2 linked regions of the Desulfitobacterium hafniense DCB-2 genome follow. The protein of the gene in region 1 interacts with the protein of each later gene in a pairwise test. Links are inferred from orthologs where the notes say so. Each region holds a gene or a part of one and is shown in the gene's direction. Other genes may lie near its edges. The genes, in order: selB and serC.

Region 1 (6,093 bases):
AACCCGGGGAAGATAATCAACCCTTTGGGACTTGCCCGGTCTGCGGAGAGAAACATTTTATGACCCTTTTGGCTCCGCCGGTCGGCAAACGCTACCAGCAATGCCTGGTCTGTGGTTATCAGCGACCTGTCGATGCCTCCGGCTGCGCTTGTTGCGGCAGCATGGATGCCAAAAAACAAACCTACCTTAAATCTGAACAGTATCCTGGGCTGGAAGTAGCAGTCTGTTCTGACTGTGGCTCCTATTTCAAACAGGTGGATCTGAGAAAATTAAGTGTCGACGATCTGGTCTGGGAGGATATACGGACTATGCCTCTCAACTATGCTGCCGAAAAATGGCTGGCCGGGCAACATGGTTGGAATTAGGGAACTTTAAAAAATTGAGTTGCCTATTTGAAAAGCATACCAGGTATGATATATAATACACTATGGGAATGGATGGATCCCGGTGGGTTCCGCGGACTTCAAATCCGTTGTCGGGTGGGTGATCCGGCCGAGGTAGGTTCGACTCCTACACATTCCCGCCAAAGAATGTAATAGTGGTGATTTGCGGACATGATCAATGCAGTGTGCTCTCTGCTCAATTCATGTCCCTTTGCTATGAGGAGGCACTGTTTTTGGAGAAGGATTTAGAACGATTAAAAGCGCTGAGAACCATCGCTCCGATGAATGAAATCCTGGATCATGCTGAAGTCGCGGCCTTGGCCGAGGGGATTGGCAAAGCTGTGCTTGGTGAAACAATAACCCAGGTCATCGATGATTACAGAAAACAGTTGCTTGGAGATAAGTCCTTTGCGGCATCTATGTCCCACCTGTCCCGCCAGGAGATCACCTTGCATTTGGTTCAGGAACTCAAAGATAAGCTCGACGCCCAGGATAGTACCTGCTTGAAAAAATTGATCAATGCCACAGGAATTGTCCTGCATACGAATCTGGGCAGGGCCCCTCTGCCGGATTCGGCCATCGGCTTAATTCAAGAAGTCAATGAAGGTTACAGCAACCTTGAATTTGATCTGGAAACCGGCAACAGGGGTTCCCGCCATACCCATATCGAACCTCTGATTACCCGTTTAACCGGTGCTGAAAGCGCCATGGTGGTAAACAATAATGCTGCTGCAGTGTTTATAAGCCTTAATACCTTAGCTAAGCAGAGAGACGTCATTATTTCCAGAGGGCAACAGGTGGAGATTGGCGGAAGCTTCCGTATACCGGATATTATCGCCTCCAGTGGCTGCACGATGATCGAAGTCGGCACAACGAATAAAACGAAACCAGATGATTATGCCAAGGCCATTACGGAAAATACGGCCGTGTTGTTGAAAGTTCATACCAGCAATTATAAAATCTCCGGCTTCACAGAAGAAGTGCCACTTCAGGATTTAGTGGAGCTGGGCAAAATAAAAAATGTACTGGTGATGGAGGATTTGGGCAGCGGCTGCCTTTATGATCTGAGCAAAATCGGACTGCCCCATGAACCAACTGTACAGGAAGTTATCGCTGGCGGTGCGGATCTTGTCACCTTTAGCGGGGATAAATTGCTGGGCGGTCCACAGATTGGTGTCATCGCCGGCAAAAAGGCTTTGATCGACAAGATTAAAAAGAATTCTTTTGCCCGCATTGTCCGTTGCGATAAAAGTTCTATTGCGGCTTTAACTGCAGTTTTGAAACTCTATATGAATCCTGAAAAAGCCCTTGCCCAGATCCCCGCCTTAAACATGCTGGCCTTAAAAGAGGCAGACTTGCTGCTGCGGGCAGAGGAGCTGGAGCGGCAGCTCCAGGCCGCCTTGGGTGAACGCTGTCAAGTGGAAATCGTGGATGTTCATGATGAAGCAGGGGGTGGCTCCTTGCCGGATGTTCTGTTAAAAGGCAAGGCTGTATCCTTAACGATCGACGGTTTATCGGCCAACCGGCTCCAGGAGCTCCTCAGACAAGAGCCCATCCCGATTATTTGCCGGATCGTTAAAGACAAAGTCCTGCTGAATGTCCGCACTATGTCGGAAAAGGAATTTCCCCTCATTACGCAAACCATGCAGAACATCGTGGGGTGAACTGATGAAAAAGATTGTCTTAGGAACCGCCGGGCATATTGACCACGGCAAAACATCCTTAGTGAGAAAACTGACCGGTATTGATACAGATCGCCTTGAGGAAGAGAAGCGGCGGGGGATGACCATTGAACTGGGTTTTGCCTCCCTGACTCTGCCCTCGGGTCAGATTGTATCCATCATTGATGTGCCCGGACATGAGAAATTCGTGAAGACTATGGTGGCCGGTGTCACCGGTATCGATCTTGTGATGTTGGTCATTGCCGCTGATGAAGGTATTATGCCGCAAACCAGAGAGCATCTGGATATTTTAAACCTGCTCAATGTTACAACCGGTGTCATCGCCCTGACCAAAACGGATCTTGTGGACGACGAGTGGCTGGAAATGATCATTGAAGATATCCGGAATGCACTGCAAGGGACAACTTTGGCGGAGAGCCCCATTGTCCATGTATCTTCCGTGACCGGGGAAGGGATTCCCCAACTGAGGGAAACCTTGGATCAGCTTGCCCAAAAGGTCCAAGTCAAGGAAAGTCAAGAATTATTCCGGCTGCCCATCGACAGAGTCTTTTCTATGTCAGGGCATGGGACGGTAGTCACCGGCACGATAACCAGCGGAGTGGTTCACAAAGGCGATACCCTGGCCATCTATCCTTCCGGACTTAATGCACGGGTCAAGGGAATTCAGGTCCATAATATGAGTGTCGACGAAGGGACTGCCGGCGATCGGTGCGCCTTGAATCTCACCGGAATCGAAAAATCTGAAATCCAGCGGGGCGACACCATTGCTCGTGAAGGAACCCTGATTCCAATCCGGATTGCGGATGTGCTGATTTATATCGTCAAAGGGAAAGGGAATTTGGTACACAATCAAAGAGTACATGTGCACACCGGAACGAAAGAGGTTCTGGCCCGGGTCAGGCTTCTGGGTACTGATGAGATCCCTGAGGGGGAGAAAGGTCACGCACAGCTGCGTTTTGAAGAACCCATCGTCATTCTGCGCAAAGACCGATTTATTATCCGCAGCTACTCCCCTGCTGTGACCATCGGCGGGGGCTGGGTTTTGTATCATACCACGAAAAACAGACAGCGGTTTTCCCCGGAAAGTATGAATGCTATGAGCATCGGTGAGCATGGCACCAGGGAAGAGCTAGTCACCTTAATCTTAAATTCCTCGGAAAAACCCCTTAGTTCGGGTGACCTTTGGCAGGCTTTGAATACGGAGCGGGCTGAATTACAGGAAACCCTGGATAAGGAAGTCGCTTCAGGAAAGTTAATTATCTTGAAGGAAACTCGTAAATACTTAAGCATCAACCAATATGAAAAATATTTTAATAAAATACAATCCGCCTTCCGGAAAATGTATCAGAAATATCCCTACCGCTACCAGATGGATAAGGAAGAACTGAAAAGCGGGGCTTTTTCCGGGATGGAGCCGAAAGATTTTGCAGCATTGCTGAATTATTTCCTTGCTAATCAGCGTTTGCTTGCGGATGGAAACTACCTGTCGGAACCTGACGGTAAAGCCTTAGCCAGAATTCTGGCAGCCAAGGAAACAGCCCTGATTGAAAAGGTGTTTTTAACTTATGATCTCAACACAGGAAGTATTCAGCAGGCCGCCAAAGATACAGCTATGAAAACAGGGGACGTTGAGGAAGTAGTGAAATTCCTGCTCAAATCAGGCAACCTGGTGGATCTGGGGCAGGGAATTCTCGTCCATAAAGAAGCTTTACAAAAAGTCTGCCAAATCGTCCGCTCGTTAATGGACGCCCAAGGAACCATCAGCGTGGCGGAAATCAGGGATGCCCTGAATATTGGCAGAAAGACCGTCGTCGCTTATTTGGAATACCTCGATAAACTGAAAATCACCCTAAGAAAAGAAGACGTTCGCATACCGGGAGCCCACTACTAGGGTGAATCAAGGGGACAGGTCCTGTTTTTCAATCCATGGATCAAGATGACAAATGGCAGTTCTTGGATTTTTGATAAAGGAAAAGGGCTGCTGCGGTTAAGGCAGTCTGGGATATGACAAAAGACGGCTTCCGTGGAAGTCGTCTTTTGTTACACCTGCGACGTTTGCTATGTATGATATGACGATTAATTTGAAAAATGGGACCTGTCCCTTTGATTCACCTGCGATGATTATTTAAAAACGGAGTTTGCGACAAGAGCCTTGTATTGCTCTTCGGTCAGATCACTATGATAGAAAAGCTTATAGTAGCGTGCTGTCTCTTGATAGAGATCGTACTGAGCTTGCTCCGGATAGAGCAGCTGGGTAAGCCAAATCATGCCAATATAGCGGTTGACTGAAGGTGGGTTGCCCATCCAGTTATAGGGACCCAGGGGAACTTCATAATATTTGCCGTTTTTGATGGCTTTTATTTCCTGCCAGGATTTTTCTCCGGAGACAGTGCTGTAGATGCTATCCGGAGCAAAGACAATCACATCGGGATCCCATAAAACGATTTGCTCCATATCCACAGGGTTGCCGTTGCCTTTGCTGGAGACATCACTGACAACGGCTGCGTTATTGCTGATCTGATCGAGAATTTCAGCGTGGTAAGAACCTTTCGCCAGGACATTCAGGCCGTTTTCACCAAGGCAATAAAGCAGATTAGCCTTGCCGTCTTCGCCGACCTTGGCCATAATATCTTCGGTTTTCTTAAATACTTCTTCACAATACTGGGCAAGGACTTCAGCCTCTGCCTCTTTATTAAGCAGCTTGCCTAAAGTCCGGTAGGCTTCGGGCATCGTCTCGGTGGTTGCTCCGATATGGACTGTGGGGATGCCCACTTGATTCATAATGCCATCCATATCTTCAGCAATGCTGGGCTTGGTGTCACCAATGTCGATAATGATCTGAGGATCGGCTTTAGCGATTTCCTCCAGATTAAGGTCGCCTTTGCCATAGAACTGCCCCAGTACCGGAAGGTTAGCATATTTCGGGTCCAGATATTCCTGGGCAGAAGGGTCCCATTTGCCGGCTAAGCCCACAAACTGATCGGCGGCTAAAGGAAAGAGTACGATTTGAGCCATGGTGCCCGAGGCTGCAATCCGGGTGATGTTGGCGGGAACTTCTACAATGCGTCCGGCTGAATCCGTAAAGTTGACCAATTTGTCCTGGCCGGGATCTCCCTGAGTGGAAGTTTCCGGAGCGGATTCCTTGCCGCCGGGGGCGGCTGCGCTGGGACTGCAGGCAGTGGTAAAGGTTACCAGGAGCGAAGCAGCTAGGAGCATGGAGATAAGTTTTTTCCTCATAATGTGAATAATGCCTCCTTTTTCTTTATAATATAGTTTTTTAAGATAGTTAAGAGCAGCTTTCACGGAGAGAATCCGCTTTAAGAATGCTCTTGGGAACGCAGACTCTTACCTGATCCTTATAGAGACTTTGAATCTCAACATCCACTCCGTAAAGGGTTTTAATCAGGTTTTCCGAATAGATCTGATGAGGCTGTCCATAAGCGAGAACTTTGCCATCCTTCATCGCCAAGACTTTATCGGAAAAGAGAAAGGTCTGATCGGGGTTGTGAGTGGATTGAACAACCGTGTATCCGTCCTTGGCCAGAGCTTTGATCTGGTTTTGAACCCGGATCTGATTGCCAAAATCCAAGTTGGCGGTAGGTTCGTCAAGAATAAGTATTTTAGCTTCCTGAACCAAGGCCCGGGCGATGAGTACGAGCTGCCTCTCTCCGCCGCTGATCTGAGTATAGCCTCTGTTTTTAAGATGGGTGATTCCCAGCCTTTCCATAGCTGCTTCAGCAAGGCGAAGCTGCTTATGGCCCGGTTTGGAGAGAGTGGATACCTGTATGGCGGTCCCCATCAGCACCATGTCAAATACGCTGTAATTAAATGAGGGATAATGGGACTGGGGGATATAAGCGACACAACTGGCCATGTCCTTGATCCCCATATGTTTTACATCCAGGTTATTCAGAGAGATTCGTCCCTTGTACCCATGAAGCAAACCGAGTATACAACGAAATAAAGTGCTTTTCCCTACTCCGTTGGGGCCTAAAATCGATAACAGCTCATAATCCTCTGCTGAGAAA
Region 2 (5,983 bases), 360 kb from region 1 along the record:
ACAGCCCATTTCTTATCAAGAGTGGTGGAGGGACTGGCCCGATGAAACCCAGCAACCGGTATTCGGATGAATACAACGGTGCTAATTCCTGCGATGGAAGCATTGATAGATGAGAGAGGAATTTTTAGCGATACCCTCTTTCTTGGAAAGAGGTTTTCTTTATTTTAAAAAGCAAGTCATGAAGAACGAAGGTCGAAATTTCTAAGTGTAGCGAAGGGAGAATACTATGCCGATCAATGTACCCGATGGCCTGCCTGCAGCAGAAATACTCACCAAAGAGGATGTTTTTATTATGGAAGAGAAGCGTGCCGAACATCAGGACATTCGCCCTCTCAGTATTGTCATTCTCAATCTCATGCCTAATAAGATCATAACCGAAACACAGATTCTCAGACTCTTAGGGAATTCCCCCTTGCAAGTGGATATTACCCTTCTTTACCCGGAAACCCATCGCTCCAAGAATACCCCGGAAGAATACCTCATTAAGTATTATCAGACCTTTGACAGCATCAAAGATCAGAAATTTGACGGCATGATCATTACCGGTGCCCCTATCGAGCAGATGCCCTTTGAAGAGGTTGACTTTTGGCCGGAGCTGCAGAAGATTATGGACTGGAGTAAAGCCAATGTTTTTTCCACCCTGTTCATTTGCTGGGGAGCACAAGCCGGGCTTTATCACTTTTTTGGTGTTCCCAAATATCCCTTGCCGGCCAAAATGTTCGGCGTCTTCCCTCATACCTTAAACCGCAGAGATATCCGTTTGCTCAGAGGTTTTGATGATATCTTTTATGTTCCTCACTCCCGGCATACAGAAGTCAGAAAAGAAGATATCGTCAAGGTGCCGGAGCTGGAGATTCTTTCCGAATCTGAGGAGTCCGGAGTCTATCTCGTCGGGACCAAGGGTGGCCGGCAGATTTTTGTCACAGGTCATTCCGAATACGATCCCTACACCCTGAAAGCGGAATATGATCGGGATATATCCTACGAACTCCCCATCAACGTTCCGCAGAACTACTACCCTGGGGATGATCCCAGGCAGACGCCTGTCGTCAGGTGGAGAGGGCATTCTAATTTACTTTTTGCCAATTGGCTGAATTACTATGTCTATCAGGAAACTCCCTATAACCTTGAAGAACTGGGCAATAGATAAAATACAAATACCACCATAGAAAGAAGGATGTCGGATGCCGGATTATACACGGGATCGAGAGGCTGCTTGGCAGCTTCTCAATGAGTATGTAAAAAGTGAGACCTTACTGCGTCACTCCCTGACAGTGGAAGCGGTGATGCGCCATTTTGCTTCCCTTTATCAGGAAGACCCCGATCTTTGGGGGAATATCGGCTTATTGCATGATATTGATTTCGAGATGTACCCTGACCAACACTGCCGCAAAACCCGGGAGATCCTTACCCCCCAAGGATTGCCGGAAGAATTCATCCGGGCCATTGAAAGCCATGGCTACGGTCTGGTCCATGATGTGGAGCCCCGGGAGAACGTGGAAAAGGTCCTGTTTACCATTGACGAATTGACAGGTCTGGTCTCAGCCACGGCTTTGCTCCGTCCCAGCAAGAGCCTTCACGACCTGACCGCTAAATCTGTCAAAAAGAAATGGAAGCAAAAGAGCTTTGCGGAGAATGTCAACCGGGAAGTGATCGAAGCTGGAGCCAACCGCTTGGGCAAGGATCTGAACGAGATCATCGAAGAGACCATTAAAGGAATGCGCACCGTCGCCGTTGCCATCGGCTTGGAGGGCAATATCGAAGCAGGTGCCGAAGCGGGAAAATAATTATTTTGCTGATAACCCTTGACAAAAAGCTGTGTAATAGATTAGAATCATAACAACGTCAATCTATAATCCAACACGATGAAAGGACGTCCGGCGCCGAATATGTATAGAGAGCTGACGGTTGGTGCAAGTCAGTCATAGAAGCGAAGCGGATTCCATCCTGGAGTGGCCAATGATGAATTGTGACGGGTTCCGCCCGATATCGCGGACATAAGTTGGCCGATTACGGCAACATGGGTGGCAACGCGGGAATAACCTCTCGTCCCTGATTGGGATGAGAGGTTTTATTTATTTTCTGCGCGGCACTGCCCTAGTTCTCCTTAAGGATACTAAGGAGGATAGGGCAGGATTCACTGCCCATTAACCGTAAAGGCTGAAACTTGGGTGGCACCGCGGAATACCCGCCCCAATGACTGGGGTGGGTTTTGTCTATTCTGGACAAACCAATATCTGTAAACGTTCATAAAACATGATAAATAAGGAGGATATTTCAAGATGAAAAGAGTGTACAATTTTTCAGCAGGGCCGGCTGTATTGCCTGAGGAAGTCCTGAGAGAAGCCGCCGAGGAAATGCTGGATTACCAGGGAACAGGCATGTCCGTCATGGAAATGAGCCACCGCTCCAAGACCATTGAAGGCATGATGAACGAGGCTGCTCAGGACTTAAGAGACCTGCTGAAGGTTCCTGATAACTACAAGATCCTCTTCCTCCAGGGCGGGGCCTCCCAACAATTTGCCATGGTTCCCATGAACCTGATGAAGAACCGGGTAGCGGATCACCTGAACACCGGGCAATGGGCCAAGAAAGCTATTTCCGAAGGAAAACTCTACGGCAAAATCAATGTCGTCGCCTCATCAGAAGACCAGAACTACTCCTATATTCCGGATCTTAAGGATTTGAAATTCTCCGAGGAGGCAGACTATGTCTACATCTGCCACAATAATACCATCTTCGGCACCAAGTTTAATGAGCTTCCCGAGGTGGGAGATAAACCTTTAATCGCCGATATGTCTTCCGATTTCCTATCCGAACCCATCGATGTCAGCCAATACGGAATTATTTTTGCCGGAGCTCAGAAGAATGTAGGGCCCGCCGGGGTCGTGATTGTCATTATCCGGGAAGATTTGATTACAGAGGACGTTTTGCCGGGAACTCCCACTATGCTCAAGTATAAAGTCCATCTGGATAACAATTCCGCCTATAATACACCGCCGGTTTATGGAATATACATCTGTGGTAAAGTGTTCAAATGGCTCAAAAAGCTGGGCGGACTGGAAGCTATGCAAAAGATCAACGAGGAAAAAGCCGCCATCCTTTATGATTATCTGGACGCCAGTGCCATGTTTAAAGGAACCGTAGCGAAAAAAGACCGCTCCTTAATGAATGTTCCCTTTGTGACAGGCTCTGAAGAACTGGATGCCAAGTTCATCAAAGAAGCCAAGACCGCAGGCTTTGAGAACCTTAAAGGATACCGCACAGTAGGCGGGATGAGGGCCAGCATTTACAATGCCATGCCCATCCAGGGGGTCAAGGATTTAGTGGAATTCATGAGAAAGTTTGAAGCAGAGAACAAGAAAGGATAAGATGGCAATCCCTGCCGTTGCAGGAGCTGCATTCAATAGATAACAATAATACAGAGTAAAAGAAAAAACAGTAAAGAAAACTAAAACAGTAAAGAAAAATAAAGAGGAGTGTTTTACAATGTTCAAAATCAATTGCCTGAATAATATTTCCCAAGCGGGTTTAAAACTGTTCACCGATCGCTATGTTGACGTGGACCGCTATGAAGATGCCAACGGCGTTCTCGTCCGCAGTACCTCCATGCATGATCTGGAACTGCCCCCTAATATCGAAGCCATTGCCCGGGCCGGGGCCGGAGTCAATAACATCCCCCTTGATAAATGCGCGGAAAAAGGCATCGTTGTCTTCAACACCCCCGGCGCCAATGCCAACGGAGTGAAAGAAATGGTGATCGCCACCATGATTATGGCCGCCCGCAATCTGGTGGGTGGAGTGAATTGGGTGAACTCCTGCCAGACGGATCCTGAAGTAGCCAAACTGGTGGAAAAGAATAAAGCCAAGTTTGCCGGAACAGAGATCAAAGGCAAAAAATTGGGGGTCATCGGTTTAGGCGCTATCGGCATCTTAGTGGCCAATGCCGCCAACAAACTGGAAATGGATGTCTGCGGCTATGATCCTTATATTTCTGTGGAACACGCCTGGAAGCTTTCCAAATATATCAAACCCATTAAAAATACGGAAGAAATCTATCGGGAATGCGACTTTATTACCATCCATGTCCCCTTAACCGATTCCAACCGCGGCATGCTCAATAAACAAGCCTTTGAGCAAATGAAGGACGGCGTAATCATCCTGAATTTCTCCCGGGATACCCTGGTGGATGAAGAGGCCCTGATTGAAGCTCTGAAGACCGGAAAAGTCGCCAAATATGTGACAGACTTCCCCAATCCTAAGGTCTGCGGAGTGGAAGGAGTCATCGCCATTCCCCATCTGGGCGCCTCCACGGCGGAATCCGAAGAAAATTGCGCAGTCATGGCCGTAGAGCAAATCATGAACTACCTTGAGCATGGCAACATCAAGAATTCCGTGAATTTCCCCAATTGCGATATGGGAGTCTGCAACCAAGCCGGACGGATCGCCATCAATCATAAAAATATTCCCAATATGCTGGGCCAATTCACCTCCACCTTAGCCAAAGAAAACGTCAATATCTCTGACCTGATGAACAAAAGCAAAGGCTCCTATGCCTACACCCTCATCGACATCGAAACCCCCGCCGCCCCGGAGATGATCACCAAACTCAAAGAAATCGACGGCGTCCTGAAAGTCCGTGTCATCAAATAGCAGTGAATCAAGGGGACAGGTCCCATTATTCACCTGCACCCCAATGAATCAAGGTACCTGTCCCCTTGATTCATCCATGAAAAGGAGGGAATGTTTTGGCAAGGATTAGACCCTTTCAAGCCATAAGACCCAGGGAAGATGTTGCGGGCAAAGTTGCCGCCCTCCCTTATGATGTTTACAACCGGGAAGAAGCTCTTGAAGAAATCAAAAAGGAACCCCACTCTTTTTTAAAGGTGGATCGTCCGGAGACCCATTTTCCGGAGGATTTCGATCCTTACCATCCTCAGGTCTATGCCAAAGCTGCAGAGGTTCTGCAGGGGATGATTCAAGAAGGGATCTTCATCCGGGAGGCCAAACCCTGCTATTATATTTATGAGCTTACCATGCAGGGAAGAGCCCAAACCGGTTTGGTAGGCTGTGCCGCCATTGACGATTATCTCCAGGATGTGATTAAAAAACACGAATTGACCAGAGAAGATAAAGAGCTGGACCGCATCAATCATGTGGATGTCTGCAGTGCCCAGACAGGCCCCATCTTCTTAGCTTACCGTGCCCAGGCCGGTATCCATGAAGTGATCGAGAGAGTCAAACAGAATACCCCTCTCTATGACTTTGTCGCGGCTGACGGAGTGCGGCATGCAGTCTGGGTGATTGCAGAGGAGCAGGATATAGAGAAGATTGCCGCAGGGTTTGCGGAAATCCAAAGCATCTATATCGCCGATGGCCACCATCGCACCGCCTCCGCCGTTAAAGTAGGGCTGAAACGAAGGGCGGAGAATCCCCATTATACAGGCCAGGAAGAGTTTAACTTCTTCCTCTCCGTGCTCTTTCCTCACGATCAGCTGATGATTCTGGACTATAACCGGGTGGTCAAAGATCTGAATGGCTTAAGTAAGGCGGAGTTCCTGGCAGAGGTTGAAAAATCCTTTGCACTGGAGGAAATAGGGAATACTCCCTATCGGCCTGAGGAGAAAGCCACCTTTGGTATGGTGTTGGAAGGAACCTGGTATAAGCTGAAAGCCCGGGAGGAGATCCGCTCAACGGACCCTGTGGAGGGGCTGGATGTGTCCTTGCTCCAGAATCACCTCTTAACCCCCATTCTGCAGATTAAGGATATCCGCACGGATAAACGCATTGACTTTGTAGGCGGAATCCGGGGCTTGCAGGAACTGGAAAGAAGAACCGGCAGTGATATGAAATGCGGCTTCTCCCTATATCCCACCTCCATACAAGAGCTTTTTGCCGTATCCGATGCCGGGCGGCTGATGCCCCCCAAATCCACATGGTTTGAACCCAAGCTGCGCAGCGGCTTATTTATCCACGAATTGTA

The links.
Region 2: the proteins of selB (region 1) and serC interact in binary tests that used the Escherichia coli proteins (3 or more experiments, as listed by UniProt). The link is inferred for Desulfitobacterium hafniense DCB-2 from one-to-one orthologs.

The regions. Positions count from the first base shown.
Region 1 is NC_011830.1:4,512,642-4,518,734, reverse strand. What follows is about bases 1,563-4,503. They hold selB (selenocysteine-specific translation elongation factor), read left to right. Parts: upstream 1,563-2,051; coding sequence 2,052-3,956; downstream 3,957-4,503. Other genes in these bases: DHAF_RS21295 (ABC transporter substrate-binding protein), read right to left, coding at 4,187-4,503; selA (L-seryl-tRNA(Sec) selenium transferase), read left to right, coding at 1,563-2,047. Also shown: DHAF_RS21310 (formate dehydrogenase accessory protein FdhE domain-containing protein), read left to right, coding at 1-365; more of selA, read left to right, coding at 617-1,562; more of DHAF_RS21295, read right to left, coding at 4,504-5,368; DHAF_RS21290 (ABC transporter ATP-binding protein), read right to left, coding at 5,352-6,093. UniProt on the Escherichia coli protein: Translation factor necessary for the incorporation of selenocysteine into proteins. It probably replaces EF-Tu for the insertion of selenocysteine directed by the UGA codon. SelB binds GTP and GDP.
Region 2 is NC_011830.1:4,872,450-4,878,432, reverse strand. What follows is about bases 1,496-4,326. They hold serC (3-phosphoserine/phosphohydroxythreonine transaminase), read left to right. Parts: upstream 1,496-2,282; coding sequence 2,283-3,371; downstream 3,372-4,326. Other genes in these bases: DHAF_RS22855 (phosphoglycerate dehydrogenase), read left to right, coding at 3,490-4,326; DHAF_RS22865 (HDIG domain-containing metalloprotein), read left to right, coding at 1,496-1,787. In the rest of the region: homoserine O-acetyltransferase MetA, read left to right, coding at 227-1,150; more of DHAF_RS22865, read left to right, coding at 1,185-1,495; more of DHAF_RS22855, read left to right, coding at 4,327-4,653; DHAF_RS22850 (DUF1015 domain-containing protein), read left to right, coding at 4,749-5,983. UniProt on the Escherichia coli protein: Catalyzes the reversible conversion of 3-phosphohydroxypyruvate to phosphoserine and of 3-hydroxy-2-oxo-4-phosphonooxybutanoate to phosphohydroxythreonine. Is involved in both pyridoxine and serine biosynthesis.